3 regions of the Ideonella sp. FW305-24 genome follow, and region 2 is predicted to be linked to each of the others. Evidence: predicted binding sites of a transcription regulator. Region 2 holds the regulator's gene; each other region holds the start of a gene.

Region 1 (10,439 bases), on a different contig from region 2:
CGAGCTGCGTTTCCTGGTCGATGGGCCGCTGGCTGCTGCACTGGCCGCGTTGGCAGAAGAAGCGGCAGACGACGAAGACCTGAACCTCGAACGCATGGAGCGCCGCCTGGTGCAACGCGCGCTGGACCGCAGCGGCCAGAACGTCAGCGCCGCAGCGCGCTTGTTGGGTGTCTCACGGGACACCCTGCGCTACCGGCTGGAGCGCCTGGGGCTGCGCACCGGCGAGGACAACGGCGGCTGAGCTTCGCGGGCTATACCGTGCCCTACCGGGCGCCGCGCAGCCGAAACCTCCGCTTGCCATCCGGCGTTTCAAATTCGTCGGGCAAATCGGTGGTCTTCAGGCGTTCGCCGGTGGCGAGCCGGTAGCTCAGTTCAACGCTGCCATTCGGGTGGGCGACTTTTTCTCGCAGGATGATGCAGGCCTCCCCGCGTTGTCCGATGGCTTCAAGCTTGTCTGGTGTCATGCCGTGATGTTGCGACAGGCCGGGCCTGTGCTGGTAACCGAACCTTTCCGCGGGCATGGACAAGCGGGGTCCTGCGTGCGCGGTGAGCCTGGACTGAACCGGCTCAGGTCCGCCACGTCCTGCGCCAGGCCAGTTGCGCGGTGCACCAAAGGGCCGCCGCGGCGGGCAGCAAGGCCCATCGCCATGGCAGGTCGGGCGGCAGACCGAAGACGCGGGCCAGCGCAGGCAGCGCCAGCAGTGCGGCCCAACCCAGGCCGATGCCGGCGATGAGCACCTGCAGCGCCGTGTTGCCGGGTGCGCCGCGCGGGTGGCGGCCGCGGAACCAGGCCAGCATCAGCAGGTTGCCGGCGACGATGGAGGCCAGGCTGGCCAGGCGCAGGCCTTCGTCCGACCAGCCGGCGCGGTGCCCCAGGGCCTGGACCAGCAGCACCCCGAGGAAAGAGAGCCCGCCGACCGCCAGCGAGCGCAACGCGGCCCGCAGCGTGAACAGCCTGGCGCTGGCCGCGCGCGGCGGCACGCGCATGCTGTCCGCGCTCGCAGGCTCGGCCTCGAAGACCAGCGAGCAGGCCGGGTCGATGATCAGCTCCAGCGCCACCACGTGCATCGGCAGCAGCAGCACCGGCCCGCCCATCAGCACCGGCAGCAGCGACACGCCGACGATGGGCACATGCACCGCAAAGAGGTAACCCAATGCCTGGTGGAGGTTGGCGAAGATGCGCCGGCCGGCGCGCACCGCCTGCACCAGCGACGCAAAGTCGTCGTTCAGCAGCACCAGCGCGGCGGCTTCGCGGGCCACGTCGGTGCCACGCTGGCCCATGGCCACGCCGATGTCGGCGGCGCGCAGCGCGGGCGCGTCGTTGACACCGTCACCTGTCATTGCCACCACCTCGCCGCGCTGCTGTAGCGCCTGCACGATGCGCAGCTTCTGCGCCGGGTCCACCCGCGCGAAGACCTGCACGCTGGCGAGCTGCTGCCTGAGCTCGGCGTCGCTCATGCCCGCCAGCGCCACGCCGGTGAGCACCTCGGGCGCCGCCGCCTGCAGCCCGGCCTGCAGGGCGATGGCGCGCGCCGTCAGCGGTGCGTCGCCGGTGATCATCACGACCCGCATGCCTGCCGCGCGACACGCCGCGACGGCGGCCGGCACGTTGGCCCGCAACGGATCCCGGAAACCCAGCAGGCCCAGCGGGGCCAGCGCCAGGCCCGCTGGCAGGCTGCCATCGTCGGAGGCCTTGTCGGCCCGACCCCACACGACGGCCAGCACCCGCATGCCTTCGCTGCTCCAGCTGCGCGCGCACTCGGCCAGGCGCGCCAGCAGGGCCGGGTCGCCGCTGCATTGGGCCAGCAGCGCTTCGGGCGCACCCTTGAGCCAGACGGTGGCGCCCCCAGCCTCGCTGTCCCGCCACCAATGGGTGACCCAAGGCCTGCCAGGGCCCACACCCAGGCGCGGCCCCAGCGTGAAGCGGCCGTCGGACGGCGGCGGGCCACCCGCGGCGCGGAAGATCGCGCGGTCCATCGGCTCGATGCCGTGCGGCAGGCTGGCCCGCATCGCGCCGGCCAGCAGCGCCGCGGCGTGCTCGCCCGGTGCATGGCCGGTCACATCCACCGGGGCTTCGCCGTCGTGCAGCGCCACCAGGGTCATCTCGTTGCGCGTCAGCGTGCCGGTCTTGTCCACGCACAGCACGCTGACGGTGCCCAGCGCCTCGATGGCCTGCGGCTCCCGGGTGAGCACGCCTTGCCGGGCCAGCCGCCATGCACCGATGGCCAGCATGACCGTCCAGACCACTGCGAATTCTTCCGGGATCAGCGACATCGCCAGGGTCAGCCCGATCAGCAGCCCTTCGGACCAGGAGCCGGTGCGCCAGGCGTGCAGGCTGCTGCTGACCAGGCAGATCAGCAGCGCCATGATGGCCACGCGCCGCACCAGCTGCTTCAGCTCGGCCTCCAGCCGGCTGGGCCGCCGGTGCAGCTGCTGCAGGCTGTGGCCCAGGCGACCCAGCGTGGTCCGGGCGCCGGTGGCGGTGACCACGGCCACGCCGTCGCCCTGGACCACCAGGCTGCCGGCCGACAGGCTGGACTCGCTGCCCTCGCCACCCGGGTGCTTGGGCACCGGCAGCGACTCGCCGGTCAGCTGCGACTCGTCCACCTGCACAATGCCGCCTTCGACCAGGCGCGCGTCGGCTGCCAGCCGGTCACCCTCATCAATCACCAGCCGGTCGCCGCAGACCAACTCGGCGCTGGCGACCCGCAGCGCCTGCCCATCGCGGATCACGGTGCAGCGCGGGGCCGACAGGTCCTTCAGCGCATGCAGCACCCGCTCTGTCCGGTGCGCCTGGTAGATCGCCAGCCCGCCGACCAGCAGGGCCGAGAGCATCAGCAGCGCCGCGTCCTCGCGGTTGCCCAGCAGGCCGTACAGGCCGGCGGTGACCAGCAGCAACAGGATCATCGGCTGCGTCATGACCTCCCAGGCCATCTGCAGCAGGCCGCGGCGCGGCGCGGCGGGCAGCAGGTTCGGGCCGTCGCGTGAGCGCAGGCGGAGCACTTCGTCGGAGGCAAGGCCGCGGGGGTTGTCGGGAGTTGGCGGCACGGCGTTCATCCTGCAGGTATCGCCGAACCGGAGGTGCTGCGCCTTGATTCAGCGCAGGCCGTTTGAACCTGGGCTGCGCTTGCGGCAGATCAAGCGCGGCGGAGCGGCACCGCCGAAGAATCCGGCGGTGCCCGCGAACCCTCGTTCGCCAAGGAGCTTGCCATGACCTATCGCAGCCTGCTGGTCCACCTGGACAGTGATGCGCAGTGCGCGGCCCGCACCCGGCTTGCCCGTCGCCTGGCCGCCGACCTGGCCTGCCACCTGGTCGGGCTGGCGCCCACCGGGCTGATCGAGCTGCAGCGGGTGGACTACGGGGGCAACCTGGCCGGCCTGGCCGAGATGGCGCGCGATGCGCTTCGCCAGGAGGCCGAAGCGGTGGCGCTGCGATTCCGGCGCGACTGCGAAGCCGCGGGCCTGCGGTCCGTTGAGACCGTGGTCGACGAGGCCCACAAGGCAGAATCCATTGTGCGCCATGCCCACTGCAGCGACCTGGCCGTGCTGAGCCAGGCCGACCCCGACGCCCCCGGCGGCCCGGCGCAGCAGGACTTGGTGGCGCGTGTGGTGCTGGAAAGCGCCCGCCCCACGCTGCTGCTGCCGTATGCCGGACATTTCGAGACGGTAGCGCAGCGGGCGCTGGTGGCCTGGGACGACAGCGCCGAGGCGGCCAGGGCCTTGCGCGACGCGCTGCCGCTGCTGCGGCGCGCCGAGCGGGTGCAGCTGGTGCTGTGGCGGCGCGGCACCGGCCTGGGCCAGCTGTCCGATGAAAGCCTGAAGCCGGTGCAGCGCTGGCTGATGTGGCAGGGCGTGACCGCCGACGTGGCCTGCCTGGCCACCGAGCTGGACATTGCCAACGCCACCCTCTCGCACGCGGCCGACACCAGCGCCGACCTGATCGTGATGGGCGCCTATGGCCATGCGCGCTGGTCCGAGCGCCTGCTGGGCGGCGCCACCCGCGGCGTGTTGCAGACGATGACCGTGCCGGTGCTGATGTCGCACTGAGCTTGGCGCGTCGCAGCGTCGCAAGCAGCCGCCTTCGCGGCCGTCTTCACGCCAGGCGCATCACGCCCGCAGGACCGCGGACCCGCGCGTTGCGGCGCCCAGGCGTGCCAGCACGCTGCGGCAGTCGCAGCCGGTGGCTGACGCAGCCTGCTGGTCGGCGCCGGCTGGGAACGCCAGCGCGAGTTCACGCCAGTCATGCTCGGCCAGGAATTGCTCGGCCAGTGGCAAGACCTGCCGCTCTTCGGCGGCCATGTGCGCGCGCTGGAACAGCGTGTGGCGGCGGACCAGCCGCTCGAAGGTCTCGCGCCGGGACGTGCCAATCATCTCGAAGCGCAGCAGCGCGTGCTCCAGTTCGCGCAACCAGCGCTGGCCCTGCTCGTGTTCGTCCTCCAGGCGGTCCAGCAGGCAGCGGGTCATCGGCACGCTGGCGCGCAGCTTGGGGAACAGCAGCTCCGACTCCTTGCGGTGATGCTGTTGCTCCGGGGATTCTTCCAGGCCCCACAGCAGCGCCCGCAGTTCATCAAAATCGGGCAGGACTTCTGCCGCAGGGTGCTTGGCCAGACCTTGTGCCAAGGCATCCAGCAATTGGCAGGTGATGCTGTGCTCTTGCAGGATGACAAGGGTGGCGGGATGCAGCATCGGGCCGGCCGGATGCGGCGCGAGGGATCCGGCTGTGTCGGGTGTCATCAGCAGTTGTGGCTGACCATGGTCGGGCGCGTTCATCTGGGTTTCCCGGAGTGGCGTCTTCGACACTACGCGGGCGCCGGCCACGCCGGCTTGACCTGCAACAAGTTCTGCCTGCTTGCGCGGCCGGGCCTTCCTGCGCCTTGGCCCGGTCAGCGCGTCGCAGCCTCCAGTGCCTGTTGCAGCGCCTGGCCTTGTCCGCTGGGCAGCGAAAGCTGCTGCGGCGGCTGGGTATCGTGCTGCCAGCGCAGGCTGTCGCCTTCCCACCAAAGCAGCTCGGCAACCTGTCCATCGCGCAACAGCCGCAGCGCCTGGGCCGGCGCGCTGCCAGCGGGCAGGGCGGGCTGCCAGGGCGTGCCGGCCGCGGCCTGGTCCAGCGTGGCCAGCCAGTCCCGCAGCGCAGGCGTCACGGGCTGTGGCGGGGTGTCGCTGCCGCGCTGCCAGGTCCAGCGTGCAGGCTCGGTGGCCAGGGCCTGACGCAGGGCAGTCAGCGCGGCGACGGCTGGCGCAGGCAGGGCCGGCGCCATGCGGGCCAGGGTGTGGGTGGACGCGCCGGCGATGGCGGCCAGGCCGGCTTGTGGCGAGCGTTCGGAACGGGCCTGAGCCCTGGTTTCGGCCGGCGCCACCTCAACCGGCGGCGTGGCAGCCGGCTTGGCGGCTTCGGCGACAGGTGCAGGCACCGGGGCGGCGGCATTGGACACGGCGTCGGCCATGGCGCCGATCTTGGCGGAGGCAATGGCCGTGGCAGGCGGAGGCGGCGCGGCCGGTGCCTGCGCGGCTGCGGGCGCTGCGGGAGGGGCAGGCGAGGGGGGCGCCTCGGCCAGCGCGACGGCTTGCGGTGGCGCTGCCTTGCGCGCAGCCAGGACCGGCGCTGGCGCGGGCTTGGGCGTCTGCTTGGGCGCTTCGGCTCGCTGCCGCTCGACCTTGCCTTCCAGCTGCGGGCGAACGGCGATTGCTGCGGGCGCTGCGGCATCGGCCATCTGCTCGGCCATTTGCTCGGCCTGCGGCGCAGTGGGTGAAGTGCCTGCGGTTGTCGAGGCCGCCTGCGCGGGTTCACGCAGCGGCCCGAGGTCGCTGGCTTGCTCGCGCCACATCAGGCCCACCAGCACCGCGAGCATCACGCCGGCAAAGCCGCTGGCGGCAGACGGCCGGCTCAGCCAGTCCCACCAGCTTTTGCGCGACCGCGCAGGAGGTGCCGGCCTGGGGTCGCGCGCCTTGGCCTGGGCCTCGCGCAGGATGGCTTCGCTCAGGGCCGGCGGCGGGCCGGCGAGGGCATCCGGGGCGTGCTTCAGCGCGCTCTGCAGGTAGGCGTCCCGTGCTTCGTCATTCATGACAACCCCTCGGCCGCCGAATACGTCGGCCGATCCCCCGGGGGGATGCGTGCCGGCTTGGGGCGGCCCGGCGCTCGGCCCGCCAGTGAGCGTCGGGCACACGATGTTTCATGACGCCTCCTTCTGCAGCGGTGCCAGGTAGGCGCCCATGCAGGTGCGCAGCTTGCTCATCGCGTAGCGCAGCCGGGTCTTGGCCGTCTCGAAACCCACCTCCAGCGCACGCGCCACTTCGGCCAGCGGCAGTTCGTCGTCATGGTGCAGCAGGAAGGCGCTGCGCTGCGGCAGCGGCAGCTCTTCCAGGCAGGCCAGCAGGCGCTCGCCGGCGCGGCGCCAGAAGGCCAGCTCGTCGCCCTGCGGGGCCGGGCTGGGCGGTGCGGGCCACTGCTGCCAGGCGGCGTCGCCACCGGCTGGTTCCCACGGCGTGCCGTCCTCGCTGTCGCCCATGGCCACCTCGCGCCCGCTGCGGCGCCAGATGTCGATCACCCGGTTCTGCGCCAGCGTGTAGAGCCAGGTGCGAAAGCTCGCGCCCTGCGGCTGCCATTGCGCGCGGGCGTTGACCACGCGCAGCCAGGTGTCCTGGAACACCTCGTCGGTCTGCGCGGCCAGCGCCGTGCCCAGCAGCCGGCGCACGAAGCGGTACAGCCCCGCCTGGTGGCGGCTGTAGAGCTGCTCGAAGGCACGCGCGTCGCCCAGCGCATAGGCACGCATCAAGGCGTCGTCGCTGTCCGGTTCGGGGGCGCTGGGCGGGGGTGTCATCGGGGTAGCAGTCTGCCTCACACACACGGTGATACGGCCGGGGTGACGGAACGGGGTGAAAGTGCTTCGAAAATTCTCTGGCGATGTTTGGTGAGATTTTTCACCCTGCTGCGCCGCGTGCCACGTGTCAGTCCTCATCGAGTCATTTCGAGGAGACCCACGATGAACCGCACCCTGACCTTGCCGCGCCGCCCCGGCGTGCCGGCGCTGCTGATCACGCTGACTGCCGGCCTGCTGGCCGCGGCGCTGGCAACCGCCTGTGCCGACGCGCGTGAGCTGCCAGCCACCGGCATGCCTTCCCAACCCTGGCCTCCCGCCTGGCAGCAAGGCGAGCAGGCCGATGCCACGGACTTCACGCCACCGGCCTTCGACGCGCCCTCGGCCACCGACTGCCGGCGCCTGCCGGTGGTGCGCGAGCAGGGCGGCGAGGCCGGCTGGCCATCGGGCGTGACATCGGGTGTGAGCGAGCTGCGCCGCGAGTCCGCCGGGCCTGGCTCGCGGACCAGCGTGGCCTCAGGCGCTGTCGAGAGAGCGCCGGCCGCGCCGCCACCCATGCCGTCGGTGGCACCGGCGGCCAAGCCGCTGGCGGAAGCGACGATGCGCGACGCGGCCTCGGCCGACAGTGTCAGCAAGATCGCCGGTGCCGCTCAGGCCTTGTCATCGCCGGCTCGCCAGCGCCCGGCCGAGACTGTGGTCACGGCCGGCGTGGTCGACGACAACGCCGACTTCGGCGAGTACCTGAACTACCGCCAGCGCCACCCCGGCCTGCCGGTGCGCCAGCGCGACATTGCCGAGCGCTACCTGCTGGAGGTGACCGACGCACAAGGCTTCCCGGTGCACGACGCCGAGGTTGCCGTGCAGCGCGCCGGCGTTGCGCAGCCGGTCATGTGGGCCCGAACTGACACGGCAGGCCACGTCTGGCTGCACCCGCGTGCCTTCCTCGCGCCGGGCGTGGCAGACGAGCGCACGCTGGGCGTGGCGGTGCGCAAGAACGGCCAGCAGGCGCGCGCGGTGCTCACGCGCGGCCAGCCGCAGGCGCTGCAGCTGCGCCTGGGCGCGCTGCCGGCGGCGCAAGCCCGGCTGGACCTGGTGTTCCTGATCGATGCCACCGGCTCGATGGACGACGAGATCGCCAAGCTCAAGGCCTCGATGCGCGCGATGGCCGAGCAGATCGCCCGCCTGCCGGGCCAGCCCGACGTCTGCTACGGCCTGGTGGCCTACCGCGACCGTGGCGACGCGTTCCTGACCCGCACGCAGGACTTCACCCACGACCTGGCCGCCTTCCAGCAAGGCCTGGCGCGGCTGCAGGCCGGCGGCGGTGGCGACACGCCCGAAGCGCTGAACGAGGCGCTGCATGAAGTCGTGCACGGCCTGAGCTGGCGCCGCGAAGCCGCCCGCATGGTCGTGCTGGTGGCCGATGCACCGCCGCACCTCGATTACGGCGGATGCATGACAGCCCCCGACGCCTACGGCGTCAACCCCCCGAGGGGGTGGCAGGCAGGCTTGGGGCGGCCCGGCGCCTGCCCGCAATACGACCGCGACATGCAGGCCGCGCTTGCCAAGGGCATCAAGCTGTTCGCCGTCGGCGCCAGCGGCCTGGACCCGGTCGGCGAATACATCTTCCGCCAGATGGCCCAGTACACCGCCGGCCGTTTCGTCTTCCTGACCTACCGTGATGCGGCAGACCCCGGCAGCGGCCCCGGTTCGCAGACCGTGCACGACGTGCAGCAGTATTCGGTACAGACGCTGGACCGGCTGGTGGTGCGGCTGGTGGGCGAGGAGATGGCCAAGCTCAGGCGGGGGTGAAGCGGTGCTGAGGTGATGGTCTCGGGTATCGTCACGGCACCCCGATGTGGGGGTGCCACGACCATCCGCCGTGACCCGAGTCCTGACCGTTCTTGCTGCCGCCCTGTTCGCCACGCATTCCGCCTGGGCGCAGGGGGCCGACGCAGCGCCTGCCGTGCCCGAGTCCCCCAACCCCGCAGCCCGTCCGCTGTGGGAAGCCGGCCTTGCCGTCGTGGGCGTGCGCGGGCCGGACTATCCGGCAGCCGGCAGCACCCACAACCGCGCCGCCGTCGTGCCCATCGTGATCTACCGCGGCGAGCGCCTGCGCGTGGACGACGAGGGCGTGCGCGGGCGGCTGCTCAACACGGGAGAGTTCGAGCTGGACATTTCCGCCGCCGCCGCCTTCAATGCCCGCGACAGCCCCGCCCGTGCCGGCATGCCCGGCCTGGACTACACCTTCGAGCTCGGCCCGCAAGCCATCTACCGCAGAAACCTCGGTGGCGGCCAGCAGCTCAGCGCCCACCTGCAGCTGCGCGGCGTGTTCTCCACCGACTGGGGCAGCATTGAAGGCCGCGGCTACGTGGTGCAACCCGAGCTGCGCTGGCGCCAGCGCGGCTGGCCACTGGCTGGCAGCCAGGTCCAGCTCAGTGCACAGGCCACCTGGGCCAGCGAAGAACTGCAGAGGTACTTCTATCAAGTGGACCCAGCCTATGCGACCAGCACCCGCGCCGCCTATGACGCCCGCGCCGGCTACTTCGGCGCCGCGCTGCGCGCCAGTTGGTCCCAGCGCCTGTCCCCCAGCATGGCCGTGAGCCTGGGCCTCACCCTCAACGACCACCACGGCGCCGCCAACCGCGACAGCCCGCTGTTCCAGCGCGAACGCGACGTGCAGGCGCTGGTGGCGTTTGTGTGGACGCCGTGGCGTGGGGGTGGCGCAGGCGAGCCATGAATTGGCTCACCGGGGTCAATGCATGAGCAGGGTGCGGGGCGACTGGCGGATGGGCAGCCATCGGCCCATTCGCGACGTTTGCAGTTCTGAACTCGTCGCCCCGAAGCCGTCGGTCGGATCCGGACCGATGCCCGGACCTTGCGCTATCTCGACGACCGCCACGGCCTGCTCGACCAGTCGGCGCACAACCGCCCGGCGGCCGATGGCGGGTGAAGTGCGAGGCCTCATACCCATCTGCGTACCCTGCCTTTGTAAGCCTCGTACTCGGCCCCAAATAGAGACGTCAACACGCGTTCTTCCGGAATGATTTGGAACCGAGTGATGTAGAGCACGTACACGGCAACCCATAGGACAGCAAACGGATTCGCCAGAAACACTGCCCATGCCAACAGGGTAAGCAGGAGCCCGACATACATGGGGTTGCGCGTATACCGGTACACGCCTCGGATGACCAACGAGGACGCCAAGCCTGCCTTGACCGGGTTCACGGTGGTCTTGGCGCGCCGAAACGAAGCCATTCCGGCGATGCTGATGCCTTGGCCGACGCACACCAAAACGACGGCGCAGAGCACGCGGGCCAGATAGGGAATCTGCACAAGGCCCGCGACGGCCGGCGTCAGCCACATGAGAAGCGCCAGGACAAGCGCCACGATGGGCGGAGGTACCTTCAGTTCAAGCACGCTCATGACACTCCATGTTGAGGCCTGGCGCCACGTTGTCGATGGTCCGGACTTCGGCCAGGACGAGTGATCCGCTGCTCGGCCCCATGCCGCAATCCGTTTCGCGATCGCTTGGGGGGCTCGATGAGCAGGATGTTCATCGTCGTCAGACCGGCAATCCGTACTGCTTTCGAAGACTCTTGTCGAACGCGGATTCAGGGACGAAAC
Region 2 (10,439 bases):
GAAACGGTGCGTGGATTTGCGCTGGCGGCGGTGCTGTGGGGCGTGGTGGGCATGACGGTGGGGGTGTTGATCGCCGCCCAGCTGGCCTTTCCTGACCTGACCTACGGCATCCCCTGGCTCAGTTATGGGCGGCTGCGGCCGCTGCACACCAATGCGGTGATCTTTGCCTTCGGCGGTTGTGCGCTGATGGCCACCAGCTTCCACGTCGTGCAGCGCACCTGCCAGGTGCCGCTGTTCCTGCCGTGGCTGGCCAAGTTCGTGTTCTGGGGCTGGCAGGCGGTGATCGTGCTGGCCGCCATCAGCTTGCCGATGGGCTTCACCCAGGGCAAGGAATACGCCGAGCTGGAGTGGCCCATCGACCTGCTGATCGCCGTCGTGTGGGTCGCCTATGCGGTGGTCTTCTTCGGCACGCTGGGTGTGCGCAAGGTGCGCCACATCTACGTGGCCAACTGGTTCTTCGGCGCCTTCATCCTGGCTGTCGCGCTGCTGCACATCGTCAACAGCGCGGCCATGCCGGTGAGCTTCTGGAAGAGCTACTCGGCCTACGCTGGTGTGCAGGACGCCATGATCCAGTGGTGGTACGGCCATAACGCCGTGGGCTTCTTCCTGACTGCCGGCTTCCTCGGGATGATGTACTACTACATCCCCAAGCAGGCCGAGCGGCCGGTGTACTCGTACCGCCTGTCCATCGTGCACTTCTGGGCGCTGATCTTCACCTACATGTGGGCCGGCCCCCACCACCTGCACTACACCGCGCTGCCCGACTGGGCACAAAGCGTGGGCATGCTGTTCTCGCTGGTGCTGCTGGCGCCGAGCTGGGGCGGGATGATCAATGGCGTGATGACGCTGTCGGGGGCCTGGCACAAGCTGCGCGACGACCCGATCCTGAAGTTCCTGATCGTCGCCCTGAGCTTCTACGGCATGTCGACCTTCGAGGGTCCGATGATGTCCATCAAGACGGTGAACGCGCTCTCGCACTACACCGACTGGACGGTTGGCCACGTGCACAGCGGTGCGCTCGGCTGGGTGGGCTTCATCTCGATGGGCTCGCTGTACTACCTGATCCCGCGCATGTACGGCCGCAAGGAGATGTACAGCGTCAAGGCCATCTCGCTGCACTTCTGGATCGCCACGCTGGGCATCGTGCTCTACATCGCCGCGATGTGGATTGCCGGTGTGATGCAGGGCCTGATGTGGCGCGCGCTGAACACCGACGGCACGCTGGTCTACACCTTCGTCGAAGGTGTCAAGGCGACCTGGCCGTTCTATGCGATCCGCCTGCTGGGTGGTCTGTTGTACCTGTCCGGCATGGCTGTGATGGCCTGGAACGTGGTGATGACCGTGCGCAGCGGTCGTCCGGCCCCGTCCCCCATCCCCCGTCTGGTCCAAGCTTGAGGAGCGCCTTGTGAGCACCCATTCTCCCGTCAGCGGCCACGAGCGCATCGAGACGAGCAACTTCTTGATGATCGTGCTGATCCTGCTGGTCATCGCCGTTGGCGGCATGGTCGAGATCATTCCGCTGTTCTTCCAGCGTTCCACCACCCAGCCGGTGACCGGGTTGCAGCCGTACTCGGCGCTACAGCTGGTCGGCCGGGACGTCTACCTGCGCGAGGGTTGCTACAACTGCCACTCGCAGATGATCCGCCCGCTGCATGCCGAAACGCTGCGCTACGGCCACTACTCGATGGCCGGCGAGTTCGTCTACGACCATCCCTTCCAGTGGGGCAGCAAGCGCACAGGGCCCGACCTGCAGCGCGTGGGTGGCAAGTACAGCGACGAGTGGCACCGCCTGCACCTGGCCGGCCCGCGCGACCTGGTGCCCGAGTCCAACATGCCGGCCTACCCCTGGCTGGAGACGGCCGCCATCGAGCCGGCCAGTGTGCCACCCAGGCTCAAGGCCATGCAGCGGCTGGGCGTGCCCTACACCGACGCAGATGTGGCCGGCAGTGCCGAGGCCGTGACAGGCAAGACCGAGCTCGACGCGCTGGTGGCCTACCTGCAGTCGCTGGGCACGCACGTCAAGTGAATTGAGGGACACCATGGACATCAACGACATCCGCAGCCTCGTGACGCTGCTGAGCCTGGCCCTCTTCATCGGGCTGATGGTCTGGACCTGGCGCCCGGCGCAACGCGCCGCGCACGAGGCTGCCGCCCGCCTGGTCTTTGAAGGGGATGACGGCCCTCTCTCCGCTGCCGCGGTGGCTGAAGATCACACGCGAGGGAGCCGGGCATGAGCGACTTCATCAACGCAGGCTGGGGCTACTACGTTGCCGCAGTCACCGTGCTGGGCCTGGTGGCCTGCATCGCGCTGCTGCTGATCGCGGCACGCCGCCGCGTGATGGCGCAGGACAACACCACCGGCCACGTCTGGGACGAGGACCTGCGCGAACTCAACAACCCGCTGCCGCGCTGGTGGATGTGGCTGTTCATCCTCACGGTGGTGTTTGGCGCCGGCTACCTGGCGCTGTACCCCGGCTTGGGCAGCGCGCCTGGCCAGCTGGGCTGGAGCAGCGTCGGCCAGTACAAGGAAGAGCAGGCGGCAGCGAACGCGGTCACCGCGCCGATGTTTGCTGCGTTTGCTGCCAAGACTGCGCCCGAACTGGCCCGGGACCCGCAGGCCATGGCGGTGGGCGAGCGCCTGTTCGCCAACAACTGCGCGGCTTGCCATGGTTCGGATGCGCACGGCAGCAAGGGCTTCCCGAACCTGACCGACCAGGACTGGCTGTGGGGCGGGGCGCCCGAGCGCATCGAGGAGACCATCCGCGAAGGCCGCGTGGGCATCATGCCGCCGATGGTGGCAGCGGTCGGCAATGCCGACGAGGTGCACCAGGTGGCGAACTACGTGCTCAGCCTGTCCGGCAGCCCGCACGACAGCCTGGCTGCACAGCTCGGCAAGTCCAAGTTCGTGGCCTGCGCAGCCTGCCACGGGCCGGATGGCAAGGGCAACCAGGCGCTGGGCGTGCCCAACCTCAGCGACAAGGTCTGGCTGCACGGCTGGGGTGAAGACGCGGTGGTGGCGATGATCAACAAGGGCAAGACCAACGTCATGCCGGCGCACGGCGAGCGCCTCTCGGCGCAGCAGATCCACCTGCTGGCCGCCTACGTCTGGGGCCTGTCCAAGTCCGGCCCGGTGACGACGGCCACGGCCACAACTTCCGCCACGCCGTAAGGCAAATCAAGGCAAGCTGCATGACCCGCGTCATTCCCATCGTGCCAGCCCCGGGTGACGCTGCGTCCGCAGCGGGCGAGGGCGAGATGGTCTCGCTCTACCAGAAGCAGAAGAAGATCTACCCGCGCTCGGTCAAAGGCGGTTTCGCCCGCTGGCGCTGGCTGATGGTGTGGCTCACGCAGGCCTTGTTCTATGGCCTGCCTTGGCTGTCGATGAACGGCAGGCAGGCGGTGCTGTTCGACCTGTCGGCGCGGCGCTTCTACATTGGCCAACTGGTCCTGTACCCGCAGGACTTCATCTACCTCACCGGCCTGTTGGTGCTCAGCGCCTACGGGCTGTTCTTCTTCACCACCGTGGGCGGCCGCCTGTGGTGCGGCTATGCCTGCCCGCAGACGGTCTACACCGAGATCTTCCTGTGGATAGAGCGCCGCTTCGAGGGCGAACGCGGCGCCCGCATGAAGCTGGACGCCGGCCCATGGACGCTGAACAAGCTCTGGCGCAAGGGCGGCAAGCACGTGGTGTGGGTGCTGCTGGGCCTGTGGACAGGCTTCACCTTCGTGGGCTATTTCACGCCGATCCACAGCCTGTGGACCGAGGCCTTCACGCTGGACTTCGGCCCCTGGGAATGGTTCTGGGTCAATTTCTACGGCCTGGCCACCTACGGCAACGCTGGTTTCCTGCGCGAGCAGGTCTGCCAGTACATGTGCCCGTACGCGCGCTTCCAGAGCGCGATGTTTGACAAGGACACGCTGATCGTCAGCTACGACAGCGCTCGCGGCGACCCACGCGGCACGCGCGCCCGCGGCACCGACCTGGCGAGCGCCGGCCTGGGCCAGTGCATCGACTGCAGCCTGTGCGTGCAGGTCTGCCCGGCCGGCATCGACATCCGCGAGGGGCTGCAGTACGAATGCATCGCCTGCACCGCCTGCATCGACGCCTGCGACGGTGTGATGGACAAGATGCACTATCCGCGCGGCCTGATCCGCTATGCCACGCAGAATGCGCTGGCCCGGCAGGAACCGCATCCGGACCTCACCAAGCCGCCCAAGCCAGCGCTTGACCTGCCGCACCTGCTGCGGCCCCGGGTGCTGATCTATGGCGCGGTGCTGATCGTCATCGCCGTCGCGTTTGTCACCAGCCTCAGTCTGCGCCGCACGCTGAAGGTGGACGTGGTGCGCGACCGCGCCACGCTGGCGCGCATCGTTGAAGACGGCCTGGTCGAGAACGTCTTCCGGCTGCAGTTGATGAATGCCACCGAGCAGCCACAGCGCTATCACGTGGCAGTGCAGGGCATTCCCGGCGCTGTGCTGTCCGGCAGCCCGGAGGTCAGCCTGCTGCCTGCCGAAGCCCGCTGGGTGACGCTCGCGGTGCGGGTGCCGCCCGAGCAGGCGGCGGCCTTGAAACCGGGCGCCCACCCGATCCGTTTCGAGGTGTCGCCGCTGGGCGCCGCGGGTGCCGCGGTGAGCGAAAAGTCCTCGTTTGTGATCCCCCGCTGATTCCGCCAACAAGGAGACAAGCCATGAAGGCAAGGCCCATCGAACAGTTTCAACCGACCTTGCCCTGGTGGCGGGTGCCCACTGCCTGGATGGTGTTTGGCGGCCCCGCCCTCGTGGTGGTGGCGAGCTTCGCCACCTTCGGCCTGGCGCTGCACGGCCGGGACCGGCCGCTGTTGGAGGCGGGCAGCGCAGAGCAGGGGGCCACGACCGATGCCATGCAGGCGCGCAATCATGCTGCCAGCCCCACACGCCGTTGAGGAAGACGAGCCGGAGGAGCGCACCGTCGCTTTCCGGCCCAGGCTTCGCAGCAGGCTGCTGCTGGTGCTCTGGCCTGCATTCGTGATGGCGGGCCTGCTCGCCGGCCTGATGTTCGCCTTCGTGGACCCCGGCAGCGTGCACGACCTGCCAGGCAGCGGCGAATCCGAATGGTCGCGCAACGCCATCTGTTCGCTGGCATTCCTGGTCTTCTGGGTCACGACCGCCATTTCGTCGGCCGCTACTTTGTGGCTGGTGGGCGGCTTGCGGCGCGAGCGCGAGGCGGCGCCCGAATGACCGCTGGCGCCGCGGAGCCCGTCACGCAGGGGGGTGGCACCGCCGCGGCTCGGCTGGATCAGCCGTGCGCGTTGTTTACCAGGCGCTGCAAGGCCTCGGGGTCCAGCACGTCGATCTGCCGCTGGCGTACCGCCAGCACGCCGTCTTCCTGGAACTTCGAGAAGCAGCGGCTCACGGTCTCCAGCTTCAGGCCCAGGTAGGTGCCAATTTCCTCGCGTGTCATGCGCAGCACCAGCGAAGACGGCGAGAAGCCGCGCGCCTTGAGCCGCTGCGAGAGGTTCAGCAGGAACACTGCCAGGCGCTCTTCGGCCCGCATGCTGCCCAGCAGCAGCATCACGCCATGGTCGCGCACGATCTCGCGGCTCATGATCTTGTGGAACTGGCGCTGCAGGCCGGGGAATTCGCGCGAGAGCTGCGTGAGCTGGCTGTAGGGAATCACGCAAACCTGAGAGTCTTCCAGCGCCACGGCGTCGCAGGCATGGTGGTCATTGCCAATGCCGTCCAGACCCAGCAGTTCGCCCGCCATCTGGAAGCCGGTGACTTGGTCGCGCCCGTCTTCGGGCGTGATGCGGGTCTTGAAGAAGCCGGTGCGCACCGCGTAGACCGCTTCGAACGGATCGCCGTGGCGAAACAGCGTGTGGCCGCGGCGCACGCTGCGGCGGGTGGCGACCATGCCGTCCAGCCGCTGCAGTTCGTCTTCCGGAATGCCCACCGGCAGGCACAGCTCGCGCAGATTGCAGTGTGAGCAGGCCACATTGGGCTTGGCCTGGGCGGCGCAGGCATCGGTCAGGGGAATCATGGCGGGGCAGTCTTGATGTGAGACAACAAAGGTCCGGGACCTGATTGTTCAAGCCCGGCTGCTGTGGGCGCTTGCGCCAGATCAAGCCGGCCAAGGCCGGTGCCGGGCAGCATGCCGGGCATGACAGTCCTTTCGTCGACCTCCGCTGGCGCAGAGCAGGCGTCGCCGCTGCTGCCCGAGGCCTTGCTGCGGCGCTTCGACGCCCCCGGCCCGCGCTACACCTCCTACCCCACGGCAGACCGCTTCGTCGAAGCCTTCGGCCCGGCCGAGTGCCGCCGAGCGCTGGCGTTGCGCGGCGGCGGCGCGGCGCTGGGCGGGCCGCTGTCGGTCTACGTGCACATTCCGTTCTGCGAGTCGGTCTGCTACTACTGCGCCTGCAACAAGGTCATCACCCGCCATCACGAGCGCGCCACCGAATACCTGCAGGCGCTGGACACCGAGATCGGCCTGGTGCGCGCCGCACTGGGCGACGGCCCGTCGGCTTCGCAGCTGGTCTCGCAGCTGCACCTGGGCGGCGGCTCGCCGACCTTCCTGTCCGACGAGGAGCTGGGCCGTCTGCTGGCTTCGCTGCGCGCAGCCTTCGGCTTCACCGAAGGGGCGGAGCTGTCGATCGAGGTCGACCCGCGCACCGTCAGCGCCGAGCGCCTGGCCCACCTGCGCACACTGGGCTTCAACCGCATCAGCTTCGGCGTGCAGGACTTCGATCCGCAGGTGCAGCAGGCGGTGCACCGCGTGCAGCCGTTCGAAAGCGTGAAAGCCTTGATGGTCAGCGCGCGCGAACTGGGCTTCGCCTCCATCAATGCCGACCTGATCTACGGCCTGCCGCAGCAGACGCCGGCCAGCTTCGCGCGCACCATTGCGCAGATCGGCGAACTGCGGCCGGACCGCCTGGCGCTGTACGCCTATGCCCACCTGCCGCAGCGCTTCAAGCCGCAGCGCCGCATCGACACCCTGCAGCTGCCCAGCGCCGCGCAACGTGTGGAAATGCTGGGCGGTGCCATCGCCGGCTTGCTGGGTCGCGGCTACACCTATGTGGGCATGGACCACTTCGCGCTGCCGGACGATCCTCTTGCCGTGGCCAAGCGCGAAGGTCGGCTGCACCGCAATTTCCAGGGCTACAGCACCCAGCCCGATTGCGACCTGATAGGACTGGGTGTGTCGGCCATCGGCCGCGTGGGCGCGAGCTACCACCAGAACGCCAAGACCCTGCCCGAGTACTACGACGCGCTGCGCCAGGGCGAACTGCCGGTGCAGCGCGGCGTGGCGCTGGTGAGGGACGACCTGGTGCGCCGCGCCGTCATCATGGCGCTGATGTGCCAGGGCCGGGTCGACTTCGAATCCATCGAGCTGGCCCACCTGATGGACATGCGCAGCTACTTCGCCACCGAGCTGCAGCAGCTGGCGCCGCTGGCCGAGGCAGGGTTGGTCGAGATTGAGCCGGATGCCTTGCAGGTCACCGCCACCGGCTGGTATGTGGTGCGCGCAGTGGCCATGGTCTTCGACCGCTACCTGCAGACCGACCGCCAGCGCGAGCGTTTCTCCAGGATGATTTGAGCGCCTGATGACCGCTGCCGTGTTGCCGTTGGTGCTTGCCGGCCTGGCCATGGGCGTGGCCGCTTCGCCGCATTGCGCCAGCATGTGCGCCGGGCCGTGTGCGGCGCTCACCGGTGGCTGCGGGCGCAACCTGGCCGGCTTCCAGCTGGGCCGGCTCGTGGGCTACATGGCTGGCGGTGCGCTGGCGGCGGCCAGCGTGGCGGCGCTGGGTGCCTGGAGCCAGGCCGTGCCGGCGCTGCGGCCGCTGTGGGTGGCGCTGCACCTGGCGCTGCTGGCGCTGGGCCTGTGGTGGCTGTTGACCGGCCGCTTGCCGGCTGCCTTGCTGCGCGACGGTGCCAGTCCGGTGCGCTGGGTGGGTGGCCGCCGCCGGCCCTGGCGCGCCGGCCTGGCCGGGCTGGGTTGGGTGGCGCTGCCTTGCGGCGCGCTGCAGGCCGGCCTGTTGCTCGCCACATTGGCGAACGATGCCTTGGGCGGTGCGCTGGTGATGGCCGCGTTTGCGCTGGGCTCCATGCCCGCATTGGCGCTGGCGCCCTGGCTGTGGACCCGCTGGCAAAGCTGGCGCGGCCAGCGCGTCTCGCCCGTGCTGGCGCAGGCCTGGGGCTACCGCATGGCCGGCGCCGGCCTGGTGCTGGGCTCGGGCTGGGCGCTGAGCCATGGCTTGCTGGCGCAGTTCGCTGCCTGGTGCGTGGCCTGAGAGCCTGAGAAGGTGCCCCGCGGCCAGGGGCCGGGGAGAGTCAGGCCTCCCCCCATCAGCCGGCACCAGGAGGGCGTTTTCGGGAGAGGTGGGGAACACAAGCCGTCGCTAGTCTTCCAGGCATCGACCATGGAGACCACGCCGGCATGACCAACCCACCGCAATCCAGCCAGGGCGCCTCCGCAAACGCCGGCAAGCGCCCTTCGATGGCCCTCTATGCGCTGACCATCGGCGCCTTTGGCATCGGCACGACCGAGTTCGTCATCATGGGCCTGCTGCTGCAGCTCGCGGCCGACCTGAAGGTCCACCGCAGGCCTGCTCATTTCCGGTTACGCGCTCGGCGTGTTCGTGGGGGCGCCGCTGCTCACGGCAGCGCTGAGCAAGGTGCCGCGCAAGACGGCGCTGCTCGCGCTGATGGTCATCTTCACGCTCGGCAACCTGGCCTGTGCGCTGGCGCCCAGCTACGCGGTGCTGATGGTGGCGCGGGTCATCACCTCGCTGGCGCACGGCACCTTCTTCGGCGTGGGCGCAGTCGTCGCCACCAGCGTGGTGCCGCCGGACCGAAAGGCCGCTGCGCTCTCGACGATGTTCACCGGCCTGACGGTCGCAACGCTGCTGGGCGTGCCGGTGGGTTCCTGGCTCGGGCTGAACTTCGGCTGGCGGGCTACGTTCTGGGCCGTGTGCGCCATCGGCCTCGTCGCGATGGCGGTCATCGCGCTGTTCGTCTCGGCGAGGGAGGCGGGCTGCGGCAGCGGCGTGTCGCTGAAGGAGGAACTGAAGGTGCTGGGACGGCTGCACGTCGTGCTCGGGCTCGCGGCCACCGTGTTCGGCTTCGCCGGCGTGTTCGCCGTGTTCACCTACATCCAGCCGCTGTTGACCCAGGTCACCGGCTTTGCCGAGGCCACGGTGTCGGTGATCCTGCTGATGTTCGGCGTCGGCATGATCCTCGGCAACGTCATCGGCGGCCGGCTGACCGACCGCGCGCCGGTGCGCATGCTGCTCGGCTCGCTGGCCGCACTCGCCATCGTGCTGGTGCTGATGGGGTTCGTGATGGGCAACCCCATCGCCGCGGTGCTGTTCGTCGGGCTGCTGGGCACCGGCGCGTTCGCCACCGTGGCACCGCTTCAGCTGCGCGTGCTCAGCAAGGCGGAGGGAGCCGGGCAGAGCATGGCGTCCAGCCTCAACATCGCCGCCTTCAACCTGGGCAACGCGCTGGGCGCCTGGCTGGGCGGCGTGGTGATCGACCACGGGCCCGGCCTCGCGCACCTGCCCTGGGTGGCGGCCGTGCTGACGCTGGGCGGCCTTGCGGTGGCGGGCTACAGCGTGTGGCGTGAGCGTGCCGCAGCGCTGAGTGAGTCGTCATTCACCGCGACTCAGCGCAGCGCGTCCAGCAGCAGCGCCTGAAGCAGGTAGCAGCGCTTGTCGGCCTCGGAGCTCTGGCCTTCGAGCTGGTCGGCCAGCGTGTGGCCTGGATGCGCGCCCGAGGCCAGGTCCTGGCAGACCGGCACGCCGGCCTCGCTGCGGATCTGCTGCACCAGCGCGGCGGGCAGGCCCTCGCAGGCCAGCGCCTCATAGAAGCGGCCGAGCAGGCGCAGCGTGGGTTGCAGGTCCTCTGGCGTGCCGGTCTGCCACTGGCTGGGGCGCACCAGCGCCACCTGTGCGCCCAGCGCCAGCGCGGCACGGCGCAGCAGGCCGGCGCCTTGGGTGGGGTCGGCCGCACTGTCTTCGCACAGCAGCCCGAGGTTCAGGCCGCGCAGCGGTTGCGAAGCGGTGCCGGCCGCGGCCGCCCGTTGCAGGCTGCGCGCGCTGGCCAGCAGTGTGGCCTGCCGGGCGGCGAGATTCGCGGGAGGCAGCGTCTCGGGCATGGGGGACGGAAGGATGTGGGAGCGGGCAGGCATGGGTTGCGGGGAGGTGCGGCGCAAGCCTTGATTGCGCGGAGGCCCAGCCTAGCGGCGGCAGCGCGGCGCGCATTTGCGCGGCGTCAAGCCCGCCGCCGCCGGCCTGCCTGATACGCGGTTGACACGGTCTGTTGACCCACTGTTACCGAGCGACGCGGGCCGTTGATGCCTGTGTTGCAGGCGCTGCCTAGCATTCATCTCAACCTGAATGCCAACGCCCTGGAGATCCCCATGCACAGCTCTGCCGCCGCCACTGCCTCTGCCATCGCCGTTCCTG
Region 3 (10,439 bases), on a different contig from region 2:
GACCTCGCAGATGCTGAGCGCGGTGATCAACGGCAAGGCCAGCGAATACATCGTCGCGACCGACAACCTGATCATGCACCGCATGCGCCAGCTGGCGCCCGGCAAGACGCTGATCGAAGCCCCCACCGCCGGCAACTCCGCCACCTGCAAGAGCTGCGCGCACTGCCCGTGGATGGCGATGAACGGGCTGGACGGCGTGATCGCCTGCCTGGAACAAGGCCAGGGCGAAATCCACGTCGAACCGGCGCTGGGCCTGCAAGCCAAGCGCTGCATCGACCGCATGCTGGACTTCGTCGCGGCCAACCCCTCCGCCCTCGCGCCCAAGGTGCAGGGGCTTGTCAAAGGCATCGGCGCCGCCTGAGGCACATCACTTCAACCACGAGGGGCGGGCCGAGCGCCGGGCCGCTCCCAAGCCGGCCCGCAATCCCCTCGGGGGATCGGGCGGCGTACTCGCCGAGCGAGGGGCACACATGACTTTCGACCATAACGAGACCTTGGACGAGGCCCGCGCCCGCAATGTGCGCGATGCCTTGTTCGAAGACATTGGCACCAACGACTGGACCAGCCTGCTCGTGCCCGCAGGCCGCCGCGTCGAAGCGCGTGTCACCGTGCGCGAAGAAGCCGTGCTCTGCGGCCGCGACTGGTTCGACGCCTGTTTCGCAGCGCTGGACCCGCAGGCCACGCTGCACTGGCACTACGCCGAAGGCGCGCGCATGGTGGCCAACACGCCGGTCGTCGATATCGCAGCCGACGCACGCGCGCTGCTGTCCGCCGAGCGCCCTGCCCTGAACTTCCTGCAGCTACTCTCGGCCGTGGCCACCACCACGCGCCGGCATGCCGACGCCATCGAAGGCGCCTCGCCGAACCCGCGCGGCTGCGTGGTGCTGGACACCCGCAAGACCCTGCCAGGCCTGCGCCAGGCGCAGAAATACGCGGTGCGCGTGGGGGGCGGCGCCAACCAGCGCCTGGCGCTGTGGCACGGCATCCTGATCAAGGAAAACCACATCGCCGCAGCCGGCGGCATCGCGCCGGTGCTGGCCAACGCCAAGGCCCTGAACGCCGGCGTGGACATCCAGATCGAGGTCGAAACCCTGGCCCAGCTGGCTGAAGCCCTGGCCGCCGGCGCCACCAGCGTGCTGCTGGACAACTTCACCCCCAGCCAGATGCGCGAAGCCGTGGCCCTCACCGCCGGCCGCGCCCTGCTCGAAGCCTCCGGCGGCATCACCCTCGAAGGCCTGCGCGACATCGCCACCACCGGCGTCGACCGCATCTCCATCGGCAAGCTGACCAAGGACGTGCAGGCGACGGACTATTCGATGCGGGTATTGGGGAGCTTGGGAGGCTGAGAAGCCTGCGGTGCGCTACATGACGGGGGCCTTCGTGGCCCCTTTTTCGTTGGCGCTTGGCCCTATTCGGCTGCTGGATGCCGGCATCCCTCGGTGGCAGAATGCCACAAACTGCCACGGATCTGACGATGAACTCCAACTCCATCCGCATCGGCGCCGAGCTTTTCCGTACCGCTCAGGAACAAGGCACACTGATGTCGCGCTCTGCCGCACAGCAGGTCGAACATTGGGCGCGCATCGGTGCTGCGTTAGAGGCGTCTGGCATGTCCGTGGCACAGTTGAGCGAACTGCTGCAGGCCGGCATGGCAAAACAGGGAAAAGCGGAGGCTGGCGACGCAGCACTGTGGGCGTTCAAACGATCCAGGCAGGCACTCGACCTGGAGAACGTCCGATCAGGTCGGCTGTCAGGTGATCAACTGAGTTGGTTCGCTGGCGGCAAAGCCAGGAACCTGCGCCTCATCGACTCGCCCTACTGACTCCCCCAGGGTGGGCACCGATCCGCAGCTTCCGCCGGACGAGGCACCACTCGATCAGGCAACCATCGACCTTTTCCTGTCCAGCATGGGGACCGAGCTGGTCCTTGTCGGTGGGCAGGCACTGGCCTTCTGGATGGACCGGTTCAAGATCCGTTCCGAAGGCGCCATGGTCTCCAACGACGGCGATGCACTCGGCAAGCTTGCGCTGGCGCATGACCTGGCGCTGGCGTTGAAAGCGCGGGTGGAAGTGCCAAAAAAGACCAGCCGCACCGCCATCGTGGCGCAGCTGCGGCTGCCTGTGGGCGAAGGCAAGGAGCGGAACATCGATGTCCTGCACCAGCTCTACACCATCAGCGGCCTGAAGAAATCCGGCGAGTTCACGGCCAATGTGATCAAGGACAGCGTGCAGGTGGAGTGGCGCCAGGACAAGTTCATTAAGGTGATGGAACCGTTCGATGTGCTGGAGTCGAGGGTTCAAAACGCCGTCGGCCTGTTCGACGAGAAAGGGCCGCATGTGCTGACCCAGGCCACCTGGGCCATCCAGGTGGCCAAGGCCGCGTTGATGAAACTCGCCCGCGACCCCGCATCGGAAGACAGGTTGGGCCGCAAGCTTCAGCGCATCTACAAGCTGGCCCATAGCCAGGTCGGAAAGCGTCTGTTGGCCGAGCACCAGATCGAGATCCTGGACGCTGTCGACGTGGCGTCGCTCCGATCGGCCGCTCCAGCACAAGGCCCGCAACTCGACGCAGTGGCAAAAGCCAAGGCAAAACGCGCAAGCCCCCTCGCTGCCTGATCCAACCCAGCAACCGCCGCGGATCCGGCTCCGCCGGTCCGCTGGTGGTGCCCCTGGAGGGGCGCGCGAATCGCGTAGGGGTGGTCGTCAATACGGCCCTTTTTCCAACCACCGCTCCAGTTGCGGCAAGCGGTCCACACCCCAGAAGCGCTCACCTTCGACGATGAAGAACGGCGAGCCGAAAACGCCGCGGGCCTGGGCCACGTCGATCTCGGCCTTCAGGCGCGTCTTGGTCGTACCGTCGGTCTGCACCGTGTGGAAGTCCGCCTCGGACATGCCGGCCTTGGTGGCCAATTCCTGCAGCACCGCGGCATCGGCGATGTTGCGGTCCTCGGTGAACAGCGCGCGGAACACGCCGTGCGCGAAGTCGCGTGCCTGCTGCGGCTGGCGGTCGCCCAGCCACTGGAACACACGGGCTGCAAGCTCGGTATGCAGGCTGGGGTGCGCCGGCGCCTTGTACGGCAGGCCGTAGTAGCCGGCCGAGCGCTCCACGTCGCGCATCACGTACTCGCTGCGCATCATGTGCGTGGGGATGCGGATGCGGTCCTGCGACTGGTAGGTCGCGTCCAGCACGATGGCATGCCAGATCGCATTGCGGCCGTGACGCTCGGCAATCGCATCGATCAACTCGGACGCGAGGTAGCCGTAAGGCGAGGAAAAGTCGAAATAGAACTCGATCGGCGCGGGCATCGGGTCTCCGTGAAACGCTGTGGCGAAGCCATGAGGAAGAAGGCCAGGCAGGGCACTGGCCGGATGCGCGCACTATAGGGGCGCGACTGGGGCGTGGCCGTGAAATGCTGCGTCAATCCGGCATCTGGTACAGCGGAGCCCCCCTCCACCGGTGCGAACCCGGCGGCACACTGGGCGCATTGCAGTCTGCTCGCCCGGCCATGCCGCCGGCGCACTGGTCATGGACATCGCGTCGATCCACAACTTCTACGAAAAAGCCGTGTTCTCGACGGTGCGGGAACAGTCCCAACACTTCCCCCACCTGCAGGACAACGACGACGTGCTCGCCGACATCGCCTGCGTCGCCTTGAACCGCCTGCCCCCGCGCTACATCCGCCACGACGTGGACCTGGCGTTCTTCCAGACCGAGCACGAGCGGACGGAATCCGAGCGCGCGGTGATGGAAGCCGTGGAGTTCGCCTATGGTTTCGTGCAGGCCCGCAACGCCATGCGAGCGCGGCGCTGACCCCTCAGGACCGGCTCTTCGCCTTCCTCGTCAGCACCGTCGGAAAACTCACCGGGAGCGTCGCCGGGAAATCGCGGCTGTAGTGCAAGCCGCGGCTTTCGTGGCGCATCAGCGCTGAGCGCACGATGAGTTCGGCGCAGACGACGAGGTTGCGCAGTTCCAGAAGATCGCGGTTGACGCGGAAGTTGGCGTAGTAGTCCTCGATCTCGTCCTTCAGCAGCTTGATGCGGTGCAGTGCCCGCTCCAGCCGCTTGGTGGTGCGGACGATGCCGACGTAGTTCCACATCAACAGGCGCAGTTCGTCCCAGTTGTGGGAGATGACGACTTGCTCGTCGGCGTTTTCGACCAGACTCTCGTCCCAGGCGGGCAGCTTGGGTACTTTCGGCACTGCGTCCTCCAGTATGGCCCTGGCGCAGGTCTGGCCGATGACCACGCATTCGAGCAGCGAGTTGCTGGCCAGGCGGTTGGCGCCGTGCAGGCCGGTGTAGGTGGCTTCGCCGACGGCGAACAGGCCCGGCACGTCGGCCCGGCCGGACAGATCGGTCACCACGCCGCCGCAGGTGTAGTGCGCGGCGGGCACCACGGGGATGGGCTGCTTGGCGATGTCGATGCCCAGCGTCAGGCAGCGGGCGTGGATGTTGGGGAAGTGTTCCTTCAGGAAGGCCTCGCCGAGGTGGGTCGCGTCCAGCCAGACGTGGTCCACGCCGTGTTTCTTCATCTCGAAGTCGATCGCGCGGGCGACGATGTCGCGCGGCGCGAGTTCCAGCCGCTCGTCGTGCGCCGCCATGAAGCGTGCGCCCCAGGGTGATTCTTCCGACGGCACGCCCGGCAGCCGCAGCACCGCACCTTCACCGCGCATGGCCTCGGTGATCAGGAAGCTGCGCTCCTGCGGGTGGTAGAGGCAGGTCGGGTGGAACTGGATGAACTCCATGTTGGCGGCACGGCAGCCAGCGCGCCAGGCCATCGCGATGCCGTCGCCGGTGGCGGTGTCTGGGTTGCTGGTATAGCGATAGACCTTGCCGACACCGCCGGTGGCCAGCACCACGGCACGGGCCGGAAGCGTCTCGACCCGCTGGGTGTCAATGTCCAGCGCGTAGATGCCGTGGCAACGCGGCGCGCTGCCTTCGGACTGCTTCAGGTGGCGGTTGGTGATCAGGTCGACCGCCATCCAGCGCGCGCGCAGGTCCACCAGCGGATGCGCGCGGGCACGGCCCAGCAGCGATTCGTGGATGGCCTTGCCGGTGGCGTCTGCCGCGTGGGCGATGCGGCGCACCGCGTGGCCGCCTTCACGCGTCAGGTGCAGGCCCAGCGGGCCGTCCGGGTCCGGCGAAAACGGCACGCCCTGCTCCACCAGCCAGCCCACGGCGCGGGCGCTGTGCTCGGCAATGAAACGCGCGGTGTCTTCGGCGACCAGGCCGGCGCCGGCGTCCTGCGTGTCGCGCACATGGGACTCGACGCTGTCGTCCGAACCGAGCACGCCGACGATGCCGCCCTGGGCCCAGGCCGTGGCGCCCTCGCCCAGGTCACGCTTGGCCAGCACCACAACGGGCTGGCCTTGCTCGGCCAGGTGCAGTGCCACCGTGAGCCCGGCCAGGCCGGCCCCGACGATGACCACCGGCAGCTCGCCGTTGACAGGAAAAGGCGAAATGCCGGCCGCAGCCGCAGAAGCTTGGGACATGGTGTGTGCAGCAAAGGGCGGGCTTCAGGCTTCGCCCATGAAAAAAGCGTGCGCCCATTCTAGGGACGCACGCTTGTCGCAGCCGGCAGCAGGGCCGCTGGCTGATTCAGCGCAAGCGCGGAGCGCTCAGTGCACCACGCGGCCGAAGTTGAACTGGCCGTCTTCCACGTCCACCGGCACCACATCCTTCGGGCCGAAGCGGCCTTGCAGGATCAGCTTGGCGACCGGGTTCTCGATGCGCTGCTGGATCGCGCGCTTCAGCGGCCGGGCGCCAAAGACGGGGTCGAAGCCGACCTTGGCAATCTCCGCCAGCGCCGCTTCCGAGACTTCCAGCTTCATGTCCATCTTGGCCAGCCGTGCATCCAGGCCTTGCAGCTGGATCTTGGCAATGGCGGCGATGTTCTTCTCGTCCAGCGCATGGAAGACCACGGTCTCGTCGATGCGGTTGAGGAACTCCGGCCGGAAGTGCGCCTTGACCTCGCCCCACACCGCCTCGCGGATCAGTTCCGGGTCCTGACCCTGCATCTGCATGATCATGTGCGAGCCAAGGTTGCTGGTCATCACGATGACGGTGTTCTTGAAGTCCACGGTGCGACCCTGGCCGTCGGTCAGCCGGCCATCGTCCAGCACCTGCAGCAGCACGTTGAACACGTCCGGGTGGGCCTTCTCCACTTCGTCGAGCAGCAGCACGCTGTAAGGCTTGCGCCGCACGGCCTCGGTCAGCGTGCCACCTTCCTCGTAGCCCACATAGCCCGGCGGCGCGCCGATCAACCGGCTCACCGAGTGCTTCTCCATGAACTCGCTCATGTCGATGCGCACCATGTGGTCCTCGCTGTCGAACAGGAAGCCGGCCAGCGCCTTGCACAGCTCGGTCTTGCCCACGCCGGTGGGCCCCAGGAACAGGAAGCTGCCCAGCGGCCGGTTCGGGTCGGACAGGCCGGCACGCGAACGGCGGATGGCATCCGCCACCGCGACGATGGCCTCGTCCTGGCCGACCACGCGCTCGTGCAGCTTGGTTTCCATCTGCAGCAGCTTGTCGCGCTCGCCCTGCATCAGCTTGGCAACCGGGATGCCGGTGGCGCGTGCCACCACTTCGGCGATCTCTTCGGCGCCAACCATGGTGCGCAGCAACTGTGGCCGGCCGCTGCCGTCCTTCGCACCCTGCGCCTTGCCGGTCTCTGTGGCCTGCGCTTCCTTGTGCTTCTTCTCCAGCTCCGGCAGCTTGCCGTACTGCAGCTCGGCCACCTTGTTGAAGTCACCCTTGCGCTTCAATTCCTCGATCTGGAACTTGATGCGGTCGATCTCTTCCTTCAGGTGGGCCGAGCCTTGCGCAGCAGCCTTCTCCGCGGTCCAGATCTCTTCGAGGTCGTTGTACTCGCGCTGCAGCTTCAGCAGCTCTTCCTCGATCAGCGCCAGGCGCTTCTGCGAGCCCTCGTCGTGCTCCTTCTTCATCGCCTCGCGCTCGATCTTCAGCTGGATCATGCGGCGGTCCAGCCGGTCCATGACCTCGGGCTTGGAGTCGATCTCGATCTTGATCTTGGCCGCAGCCTCGTCGATCAGGTCGATGGCCTTGTCGGGCAGGAAACGGTCGGTGATGTAGCGGTGGCTGAGCTCGGCCGCGGCGACGATGGCCGGGTCGGTGATCTCCACGCCATGGTGCACCTCGTACTTCTCCTGCAGGCCGCGCAGGATGGCGATGGTCGCCTCCACGGTGGGCTCGCCCACCAGCACTTTCTGGAAACGGCGCTCCAGCGCAGCGTCCTTCTCGACGTACTTGCGGTATTCGTCCAGCGTGGTGGCGCCAATGCAATGCAATTCACCGCGCGCCAGCGCGGGTTTGAGCATGTTGCCGGCGTCCATCGCGCCTTCAGCCTTGCCGGCGCCCACCATGGTGTGCAGCTCGTCGATGAACAGGATGATGCGGCCTTCGTCCTGCGAGACTTCCTTCAGCACCGCCTTCAGCCGTTCCTCGAACTCGCCGCGGTACTTGGCACCGGCCAGCAGGCCGGCCATGTCCAGCACCAGCACACGCTTGTTCTTCAGGGTCTCGGGCACTTCGCCGTTGACGATGCGCTGCGCCAGGCCTTCGACGATGGCCGTCTTGCCCACGCCGGGTTCGCCGATCAGCACCGGGTTGTTCTTGCTGCGGCGCTGCAGCACCTGGATCGCGCGGCGGATCTCGTCGTCACGGCCGATCACCGGGTCCAGCTTGCCCTGGCGGGCGCGTTCGGTGAGGTCCAGCGTGTACTTCTTCAGCGCCTCGCGCTGGCCTTCGGCCTCGGCCGAATCGACCGTCTGGCCGCCGCGCACTGCGGTGATCGCGGCTTCGAGTGCCTTGCGCGTCAGCCCGTGGCCGCGCACGATGCCGCCGATGTCGTTCTTCGCATCGGCCAGCGCCAGCAGGAACATTTCATTGGCGATGAACTGGTCGCCGCGCTGCATGGCCTCCTTGTCGGCCTGCTGCAGCAGTTGCACCAGCTCGCGGCCGGCCTGGACCTGCTGGTCACGGCCCTGCACGCTGGGCAGGCCGTTGATCGCCGTTTCCATTGCGGTGCGCAGCGCCGCGGTGTTGGCGCCGGCCCGGTCCAGCAAGGCCTTGGGGCCATCGGGCTGGGCGAGCATGGCGGCCAGCACGTGGGCTGGCTCGATGTAGGGGTTGTCGCGCGCCACGGCCAGGCTCTGGGCCTCGGCGAGCGCCTGTTGGAATGCAGTGGTGAGTTTGTCGAGACGCATGGGAATGACCTCCAATTGCGTACGGACATGGGGCAAAGACGCCCTGTTTTCAAGTCCCGTCGCGGGTCTGCCAGCATTCGATGGCAAAGCCCGCACTCACGGCTTGCGCTGCATCAAGGCCAGCGCCGGATCACGCCCTGGCTACAGCGGCTCGCCCACCGCCCGGTAGTGACCCGACTGGAACACCAGCGGCGCGCCAGCATGATGCTGCAGCGCCAGCACCCTGCCAATGAACAGCACATGGTCACCGGCTTCCTGTGCGCTGTGCAGCTGGCAGGAAAAGTTTGCCAGCGCGCCTTCCAGCAGCGGCACGCCGCCGGGGCCGTCGTGCCAGAGGCCTTCGGCAAACCGGTCCGCGTGCGGCGTGGCAAAGCGGCGCGAAAGCTCCATCTGCCCTTGGCCCAGCACATTGATCGCAAAGTGCGAGGCCTGCTCGAAGATCGGCCGGTTCGGGCTGCCGCTGCGCAGCGACCACAGCACCAGCGGCGGATCCAGCGACAGCGCATTGAACGAATTCGCCGTCAGCCCGACCGCGCGGCCGGCGGCGTCGCGGCAGGTGACGATGGTCACGCCCGTGGCAAAACGGCCCAGCGCGTGGCGCAGGTCCAGGGGATCGATCAGCCGTTCCATCAACATCAGACCGCGATGGTAAGGCGTTTACCCTCATTTTCCTCGCCAGGGACTTCGCCGCATCGCCAAACCCGCGGCACTCTGCACCGGCTCTCAAGGGAACGCAGGGCCGCCCCAAGTTTCCTTGACCCCCTCGGGGGACCTGGCGCGAGGCGTCGGGTCTGGGGGTGCTCTCAACCGGCCGCGGGCCCGTCGTTCACGTTGCGCATCGGCGTGGCCAGCAGCGCCACGCCGACCACAGCGACCAGCAGCCCGCCGCCCCCCAGGAACAGCGCATTCAGCGGCACCGCGCGCAGCAGCCAACCGGTGGCCGCGGCCGAGACCGGCGCCAGGCCCATGAAGATGAACATGAACAGGCTCATCGCCCGGCCCAGCATGGCCGGCGGCACGCGGCGCTGGATCCAGGTGAACACGGCCACCTGCATGAAGCCGCCCAGCGCGCCGATCAGCAGCAGCAGCCCTGCGCCCTGCCAGGCGGCGGTGATGCTGCCCATGGGCATGAACAGCAGCCCCACCAGCGCGTCAACCGCCAGCAGCGTCAGCCCCAGGCTGCGCAGCCGCCAGTGCGGCTTGGCGCCGGCCAGGCCCATGCCCAGCAGCGTGCCGGCACCGTGTGCGGCCATCATGCTGCCCAGCGCTGCGGCCCCCAGTTGCGCTTGTTCCTTGGCCAGCACTGGCAATGCAATCTGCACCGGCCCGCTGATCAGCAAAGCTACGGCGGACCAGTACAGCAAACAGGTGCGCAGCTGCACATCCCGCCAGAAGGACTTGAGCCCGTCGGCCACCGCACCCAGCACCGAGGCCCCTGCCGGCATGGCCGGCTTGCCGCCCAGCATGTGCACCTTGCGCAGCGTCCAGATGGTGATGGCGAAGCTGAAGGCGTCGAGCGCAAACGCGGCCGCGAGACCGCGTGCATCCGTCAGCGCGCCCGCCTCATGGCCGGTGCCCAGCACGGCAATCATCAGCCCGGCCAGCAGCGGGCCGGCGAACATCGTCAGCTGGCGCAGGCCCAGCATCACGCTGTTGGCCGGCTGCAGCCATTCCCGCTTGACGACCTGCGGCAGCATGGACGTGCCAGCCGGGATGCTGAAAGCCGTGGCCAGGCCGATGCCCAGCGACAAGGCATACAGCCAGGGCAGGTTCAGCGTGCCCGTCCAGACCATGCCTGCCAGCGTGCCCAGCAGCGCGGTGTTGACGTACTTGGTGACCATCATCACCTGCTTGGGCGAATGGCGGTCCACGAAGGCGCCGCCGATCAGGATGAACAGCGCCCGCGGCACGCCCAGCATGGCCAGCACGATGCCCAGCACACGTGTGTCAGCCGTCATCTGCAGCACCAGCCAGGGCAAGGCGATCAGGGTGAACTGGTCGCCCAGCATCGAGATCAGGCCGCCGCTGAGCATCCAGCGGAAGTTGTGGTCGCGCAGCAGCGCTTGTCGCGGCGTGGGCGCGGCGGAAGGCGGGAGTGTTGGACTTGTCATGGCCGCGACTTTCCGGCCTGACGTGGCGTGAGGGTCAAGCCCCGTCGGGCACGGCCTGGTTCAGGAAGGCGCGCAGCTCGGGCGTCAGCGGGCCGCCCAGTTGCAGC

What was found. The regulator FNR, encoded in region 2, switches genes on or off when oxygen is low (the NO sensors DNR and NnrR bind a similar motif). The targets are predictions, from matches to a motif close to TTGATNNNNATCAA.
Region 1: a site for FNR is predicted at 4,825-4,838, ahead of AC3WR5_RS24315 (hemerythrin domain-containing protein). Genes of this name have one in related genera too.
Region 3: a site for FNR is predicted at 8,325-8,338, ahead of clpB (ATP-dependent chaperone ClpB). Genes of this name have one in related genera too.

Annotation. Positions count from the first base shown of each region.
Region 1 is NZ_JBYTAI010000011.1:3,368-13,806, reverse strand. It holds gene AC3WR5_RS24335 (sigma-54-dependent transcriptional regulator) at 1-241, shown strand, start outside; gene AC3WR5_RS24330 (hypothetical protein) at 264-527, opposite strand; gene AC3WR5_RS24325 (cation-translocating P-type ATPase) at 568-3,048, opposite strand; gene AC3WR5_RS24320 (universal stress protein) at 3,211-4,047, shown strand; gene AC3WR5_RS24315 (hemerythrin domain-containing protein) at 4,108-4,770, opposite strand; gene AC3WR5_RS24310 (hypothetical protein) at 4,884-6,062, opposite strand; gene AC3WR5_RS24305 (sigma-70 family RNA polymerase sigma factor) at 6,171-6,818, opposite strand; gene AC3WR5_RS24300 (vWA domain-containing protein) at 6,981-8,624, shown strand; gene AC3WR5_RS24295 (MipA/OmpV family protein) at 8,695-9,552, shown strand; gene AC3WR5_RS24290 (methyltransferase family protein) at 9,777-10,238, opposite strand; gene AC3WR5_RS24285 (oxidoreductase) at 10,378-10,439, opposite strand, start outside.
Region 2 is NZ_JBYTAI010000001.1:197,075-207,513, reverse strand. It holds gene ccoN (cytochrome-c oxidase, cbb3-type subunit I) at 1-1,395, shown strand, start outside; gene ccoO (cytochrome-c oxidase, cbb3-type subunit II) at 1,406-2,026, shown strand; gene AC3WR5_RS00890 (CcoQ/FixQ family Cbb3-type cytochrome c oxidase assembly chaperone) at 2,040-2,234, shown strand; gene ccoP (cytochrome-c oxidase, cbb3-type subunit III) at 2,231-3,169, shown strand; gene ccoG (cytochrome c oxidase accessory protein CcoG) at 3,190-4,665, shown strand; gene AC3WR5_RS00875 (nitrogen fixation protein FixH) at 4,689-4,922, shown strand; gene AC3WR5_RS00870 (hypothetical protein) at 4,897-5,217, shown strand; gene fnr (fumarate/nitrate reduction transcriptional regulator Fnr) at 5,276-6,016, opposite strand; gene hemN (oxygen-independent coproporphyrinogen III oxidase) at 6,137-7,570, shown strand; gene AC3WR5_RS00855 (sulfite exporter TauE/SafE family protein) at 7,578-8,264, shown strand; partial or broken gene AC3WR5_RS00850 (MFS transporter) at 8,471-9,668, shown strand; gene AC3WR5_RS00845 (Rossmann-fold NAD(P)-binding domain-containing protein) at 9,638-10,162, opposite strand; gene AC3WR5_RS00840 (Crp/Fnr family transcriptional regulator) at 10,394-10,439, shown strand, end outside.
Region 3 is NZ_JBYTAI010000022.1:35,294-45,732, reverse strand. It holds gene nadA (quinolinate synthase NadA) at 1-361, shown strand, start outside; gene nadC (carboxylating nicotinate-nucleotide diphosphorylase) at 471-1,346, shown strand; gene AC3WR5_RS32370 (TA system antitoxin ParD family protein) at 1,475-1,822, shown strand; gene AC3WR5_RS32365 (hypothetical protein) at 1,833-2,615, shown strand; gene AC3WR5_RS32360 (2-hydroxychromene-2-carboxylate isomerase) at 2,703-3,305, opposite strand; gene AC3WR5_RS32355 (late competence development ComFB family protein) at 3,526-3,810, shown strand; gene nadB (L-aspartate oxidase) at 3,815-5,488, opposite strand; gene clpB (ATP-dependent chaperone ClpB) at 5,615-8,221, opposite strand; gene AC3WR5_RS32340 (flavin reductase family protein) at 8,363-8,857, opposite strand; gene AC3WR5_RS32335 (MFS transporter) at 9,025-10,332, opposite strand; gene AC3WR5_RS32330 (MerR family transcriptional regulator) at 10,367-10,439, opposite strand, start outside.